Regions from separate parts of the Thermoanaerobacter ethanolicus JW 200 genome, predicted to be linked through region 1. Evidence: riboswitches for the same ligand, from Rfam matches in the RefSeq annotation. Region 1 holds a riboswitch; the other holds the start of a gene.

Region 1 (3,346 bases):
ATGGTATTGCTGTGATATTTGGTTCGTATATCACCGAATACATTCCCATTTTTTATATAAAATTTTCAGCTGCTTTATTATTTTTGTTTTTTGGAATTTCAACTTTAATAGAGGAAGAAACAAAACAGGAAAAAATAAAAAATTCAAAATACGGTCCTGTTGCAACTATTATAAGTACATATGTACTATCAGAATTTGGAGACAAAACGCAATTGGCTGCTATAGCTTTGACTGCATCATACAACAGTCCTCTGTACATATTAATAGGCACTACTCTTGGAATATTTTTAGCAGATGTATTAGGGATAATTGTAGGCATTTATTTTAATAAAAGAATCCCTTCAAAATATTTAAAATATCTATCTTCTTTCATATTCATCGCCTTTGGTCTTTCTACTTTGTATAAATTGTTTTTCTAAGTCAAAAACGGGTACTTAAATTGTACCCGTTTTTGACCCTCTCATCGGAAGTTTTACCTGCCGTAACAGAAAACCATATTACCTATTCTTGCCGCTATAGGAAGTGACCACAACCACGCATTAGTAGAACTTTGGTCAAAATAATACAAGGCTCCGTTTGTTGGGTCAACACCACTTAACGCATCTCTTGCTGCACTTATAGCGTCAGCTGAGGCAGGTCTATTTATCCACCCATTTAACACAGGAGTAAATTGGTAATTTCCGTATGCATCGACTTGATATATCACGTCTTTTATAGTATTAGGGAAAATACCACTTTTAACTCTGTTTATTACTACGGCCGCAACTGCTACTTTAGCCTGGTATGGTTCTCCATCTGCTTCCGCGGTAACAAGTCGCGCAAGGAGGTCAAATTCATCTTTTGTGTAGGGTATTACACCCCTTTCAATAGAACCTCTGCTGACATCCTGATATGTCCTATTAGAAGAAGTATCCCGGGGTATAATAAAGACTTGTCCAGGATATATTATGTCGCTTTTGTATCCGTTTGCAGATTTGAGCATATCAACAGTAATACCGTATTTTAAAGCAATTAAGTACAAGCTGTCACCTTTTTGGACAACATATGTGTTATCACTGCCCGGCACTTGTAAAACTTGCCCTGGATATATTATTGTATTTTGAAGGCCGTTTAAAGACATCAGCTTAGTATAGGTAGTCCCGTATTTTTGACTTATACCCCATAAGGTATCGCCGGGTTTAACTGTGTAAGTTGCGGCAAATACTGATTGGGAAATAAACAATCCGGCTATAACTGATGCGATGAGAGGTTTGACCTTGATGCGAATATTAAACATGTTGTTCCCCCTTTTGCCTCCGAGGTTAGTTGACGGGTTCGGGTTAGGGACACCCTACCACAAAAGTGGATTCACCCCAATTTAGTTCCCCCGTACCCCTTATCGGGGATTCGGCATATTTTTAACTAAATTATAGCCGGATATTTAACTTGTGTCCATATTAAACTGGTGGAAAGATAGGTACTTACTGGCACTCACTGTAACCACAGAAAGGACAGAAAACACAACCTCCCTCATGAACCAATTTAGCACCGCAATCCGGACATGTAAACACATTTACATTATTTTGATCAGCTTTATTTTCTTTTAGCTGTTTTTTATCCTCTGCCACTTGGTTTTTCATTTTAATCACCTCTATATATTGTTGTATTATTATAATACCACACAATATATAGAATTTCAAGAGCAAAGTTCGATAAAAAAATAACATCACCTTAAAGGCAATGTTATGGTAAATTCACTACCTTTCCCTACTTCACTTTTTACAGTGACACTTCCTTTGTGTTCCTCAATAATCCACTTAGCAATAGCTAATCCCAATCCTGCCCCACCTGTCTCCTTGGCTCTCGCTTTGTCTACTCTGTAAAACCTATCAAAAATATGTGGAATATCTTCTTGTGGTATACCTATGCCATCATCTTTAATTTTTATATAGGCTTTTGAATTATCTTTCCCCACATCAATTTCTATATTGCCATCTGAAGAAGTGTATTTTGCTGCATTGTCTAAAAATATCCTTATAAGCTCTTTAATGAGTTTTTTGTCAGCCGTTATATTTATGTCATTTTGCCCTTTTACAACTATATTTTTGCTTTCATTTAACATTTTTATTTCCTCTGCAACTTCTTTTATTACATCCTTTAAATTAAATTGTTCCTTATTTAACTTTATTGACTTATTATCTCCTTTTGCCAACAAAAGGAGTCTTTCAATGAGATGCTCCATGTCTAACGTTTCTCTTTTAATCGCCTCTATAGCCTCTTGCAATACGGCTTTGTCCTCTTTTCCCCATCTATCCAACATGTCAATATACCCTTTTATTACAGAAATTGGGGTTCTAAGTTCGTGAGAAGCATCAGAGACAAACATGTTCTGCCTTTTAAAAGAATCTTCCAACCTATCCAGCATGTCATTAAAGGTTTTTGCCAATCTTGTAAGTTCATCGTCTTCTCCATATATTTTAAGTCTTTTATTTAACCCATGGGCATCTATCTCTCTTACTTCTTTTGCCATATAATCCACAGGTCTTAAAGCCCTCTTTGTAACGAAATATCCTGCAATAAAGGACACAAAAATTCCTGCCGCATCCGCAAAAAACATCAAAATAAAAAGTAGCTTCAAAAACAAATATTCATTTTCCATGTCTTTTATCACTTGAATATAGAACACTTTATCATCGCTTTTAAAAATGGTATTGAGGTAAGTAAAATCCTTATCATATTTGTCAATTTTAACAGGAATATCTATGTTTACATCATGAGGAATATTAATTCTTTCTAATCTTTTAGAAGAATAGATGACATTCCCTTTTTCATCAAATATTTTTGTATAAATATTTTCATTTGGTATGCTTGAAAAAATCAAATCTTTTTCAGATAAATTGACGTCCTCTTTTATTTCCCCCAGTTTACTTTTTATAGCCTCTGCCTGGCTTGTTACTTGGTCCATTGCTTGGTATATTAAATAATATTTTAAGCCGTAAAGCACAGAAGCATTAAGCGCAACCAATATTACTGAAAAAACTACAGAATAAAGAAGAGCTATCCTTAAAGTTATGCGGCGGGGCCACAGTTTAATCTTCATCCTTATCCTCCTTCAAAGTGTACCCCACTCCTCTTATGGTGTGGATTAACTTCCGGTCAAAGGGGTCGTCAATCTTGCTCCTTAAATACCTTATATATACATCCACTATGTTAGTATCTCCATAATAATCATAACCCCACACACACTCAAGGATTTTTTCCCTTGTCAAAGCTATATTCGCATTTTTAATTAAAAACTCTAAAAGGTCAAATTCTTTTTTTGTAAGTTCAATTTTTATACCCGCTCTTCTTACTTCATGAGTTGTCA
Region 2 (3,346 bases), 100 kb from region 1:
TTCTCTTATGGAAGTATTTACATCCCTTGGTCCTCTGCCGTCCAATACATTATACCAGCAAAGGGGAATCGCTGCCCAAGCGTTATGGATAGTCTCTAGAAGCATCTCTGCCATCTTGAAAACATCATTTGTACCACTGTAACATCTGAGAAGAGGATAGTTACCTCTTCTTGAAGCCTCATATATTCTTATTAAGTCTTCTTTCTTTCTTATAGGAACACCGCCTGCTCCGTCCAAAGATTTGTCATATTTCTTATCAAAGAAGTGCTCTTGAGCATTTTGGTCTGGTGCTATAGAAATTACATCTAAAACTTCTGCTTCTGCTATCTTCTTAACTCCTTCTATAGTGTCCTCCAATGAAGGAAGCCCAAAGTGATGCCTTATTATAGGATAAGGATATTTATCTTCTATTCTTCCAATTAATGTATCAGCAAAAACTCTTTGTCTATGGTTTGAACTTCCTCCTCTTAAGAAATTAATTGTAGCTTCATCGCCATTTTTACCATCAAAAACTGCTGCAAATATTCCTGATTTACGAGCTACTTCTGCAGTAGGCTCTGTCCCTCCAAATACCCATTTTATATGTTGCAAATTATTTACTTCTATTTCCCTCTTGAGTTCTTCTAAAAGTTTTTCAAGAGCTGAAGGAGTTAGTCTAAAGCTTACTCCTACAATCTCCGGCTTATGTTCTTTAACAGCTTCAATCAATTTTTTAATAGGAACTGCAGGACCTAAAAATACAGTCTCATAACCTTGCTGTTCTGCAAATCTCAAAAAGTTATACACACCTGCTACATGGACGCAATTACCTATCGCTGCCGCTACAATTAACTTTTTCATGCTATCGTTACCTCCTTTCTTTTCCCTTCAACCAATTCTATAATTTCTTCAACTGTCATACCTTGTATGCCAAGCTTTTCAGCCGTTCTTCCAACTTTCCAATAATCTTTTCCGTGCATAACTGAAGCAAGATGTATAACAGCATCAATAGTGGGGGTCTTAATGCCTATTTCTTTCCCTATAGAAGACATAGGCACTAAACTCATAGGAACATCTTCAAATATATAACGACAATCTAATGTTTGAGGAGCTAATAAACCAACATAAGCTTTTGTATTTTGAATTGCCTCATATAGATTTTCTCCTTCCGCATTATAACTTTCTTTTAGCCATCTTTTAGCGGAAATAGTATTTACGCCCAGAGCTTTTGCCACCATCATTCTCTCATTATCTATTTTTTCCAATATCTTTGCAACAGAAGGAGAAATGCCTTCCCGATAATATTCAAAATTCCCTTTAGTAGTTTCTATTCTCGCTGCATTCAAAAGAGTAGGGGTGGGATGAAAAACAGCTCCAAAATTGTTAAGACTCGTTTCAAGAACATTTTGCGCCGGAATAAACTGAGAAAATGCAGTATTAAGTGTTTCCACCACTATTTCTGTTTTTTCTTTAGGTATTGCAGCAACAGACACTACTTCTTTTATTTTGTATATTTTAGCTCTTCCCATGGAAGACCTGCAGGCGTATATAAAAGTATCTGTTTCTGCAATAACTACATCTAAATCTTCTCTTTTTCTTGTAACATTATGAAACTCTAAAGCACCACCAGTTCTCCCAGGGTTTAATACAATTATTTGACCATCCCTAAGATATGGCAGCATGTCTTCGGCAATTTTATAATGTGCAGAAGCAGGAACTACAACTAAAACTATATCAACATCTTTAATAGCTTTCTCCATGTCATCAGTTATCACATTTAACTTGCCAAACCCTTCTACTTCTCCTTCTAATTCAATTCCACCTTTTTCTATAATAGGAAGTAATTTTTGATAGGTTCTATTGTACAAATTAACTTTATAGCCTTTTAAAGCGAGATGCCCCGCTATCGCTTGACCCCCATTCCCAGCTCCAATTACTGCAAAAGAGAGTTGTTTCATTTTTACTACCCCCTTTTAAAGAAATGAAAAAGCTATAGAGGGAAATCTATAGCTTTAACCTTCGGTGTCTGTAAAAACCCAAAAAGACACCAATGCTATCATCCTCCTCTTTCAACGCTTACGAGGTTAGCTGACGGGTTCGGGTCGAAAGATAACCCTACCATCTTTTAAAAGATGGATTCACCCCAGAAAGTGGTTCCCCCGCTTCTTTACGAATTCAGCGTTTAGCATTTTATTTAATTTTCAATTTATTTTTATTATATCATAAAATCTAATATTTGTAAAGGAAAACAGACTAATATTTACCAAAATCCTCTCCTACCCTTATTTCATCCAAATAATTATATATAGTATATCTGGAAACACAGAGTATTTTTGCTACGTAATCCACAGCGCCCCTTATTAAGAAAGTCCCTTTTGCATCTAACATTTTCACTATCTGAACCTTTTCTTCTTTTGTCATAAAATTTACAGGTTTACCATAATTCTCTAATGTAGTATTCACAATGCTTTCCAAAACATCACTTACACTGCCCGTATAACTTTCTCTATTTTCTTCTGTAGTATCAGCTACTTCACAGAATTCTGATAAGGTATTTTTCACCATAATAAATTCTGAAATATCGATATTAATTGTAAGGCACCCAATGGGCTTGCCATTTTCATCTTTTATAAAAATCGCGGACGACTTCAAAATTTTTCCATCATTGCTCTTGTTTTTATAATTTATTAAATTCTCAATATTATCTGATTTCAATACTTTTAATATAGCCTCAGGCAATGGAGCCCCCACTTCTCTTCCCGTAACATGGGGATTTATGATCGCAATGATAGGATTTTGTGGGGAAGAAAAGTCATGTAATGCCACTTCGCAATTTTTGCCAAATGTATTAGCTATACCTTCTAGTACTGGGATCATGCTTTTTAAGATAGGATGTGTTCCCATTGGCTTTGAATCCCCCTAATCATACAATATTAAATATATGCGGTAGAGAGTAAAAAATGACACAAGAGATAACAGCATTAAAAATTTATTAACGTTATTATACATACCTTAAATGCGGTTGTCAAGCACTATTTCCTTTGCATCTGCCCACAATCTTTCTAAATTATAAAATTCCCTTTCGGGTTGTTGAAATATGTGAACTATTACATCTCCATAATCCATCAAAATCCACTTGCCCCAATTGTAACCCTCAATATGATCAACAAAAACGCCGTCTTCCATAAGTTTTTTTTCAATTTCGTCTGTCAATGCTTTGACGTGAGTATCCGAACTGCCAGTGGCAATAACAAAATAATCTGCGACAATCGTTAAATCTCCTATATACAAGATCTTTATATCATAAGCTTTTTTGTCTTCTAAAACTTTATAAATTTTAGACACCTTATCTTTTCCGTCTATCACT

The links. A riboswitch is a leader RNA that binds a small molecule or an ion and turns the genes downstream of it on or off. The one in region 1 is predicted to bind cyclic di-AMP.
Region 2: it holds a riboswitch for cyclic di-AMP, as region 1 does, so the genes downstream of both, EB239_RS07300 (NAD/NADP-dependent octopine/nopaline dehydrogenase family protein) here and EB239_RS07830 (cell wall hydrolase) in region 1, are expected to answer to the same signal.

What each region holds. Positions count from the first base shown of each region.
Region 1 is NZ_CP033580.1:1,580,638-1,583,983, reverse strand. Features, by position in the region: gene EB239_RS07835 (TMEM165/GDT1 family protein) at 1-419, shown strand, start outside; gene EB239_RS07830 (cell wall hydrolase) at 473-1,276, opposite strand; cyclic di-AMP (ydaO/yuaA leader) riboswitch at 1,276-1,402, opposite strand; gene EB239_RS14975 (hypothetical protein) at 1,461-1,619, opposite strand; gene EB239_RS07825 (sensor histidine kinase) at 1,706-3,079, opposite strand; gene EB239_RS07820 (response regulator transcription factor) at 3,069-3,346, opposite strand, start outside.
Region 2 is NZ_CP033580.1:1,479,552-1,482,897, reverse strand. Features, by position in the region: gene EB239_RS07305 (cobalamin-dependent protein) at 1-840, opposite strand, end outside; gene EB239_RS07300 (NAD/NADP-dependent octopine/nopaline dehydrogenase family protein) at 837-1,937, opposite strand; cyclic di-AMP (ydaO/yuaA leader) riboswitch at 2,039-2,170, opposite strand; gene EB239_RS07295 (helix-turn-helix transcriptional regulator) at 2,233-2,883, opposite strand; gene rsfS (ribosome silencing factor) at 2,992-3,345, opposite strand.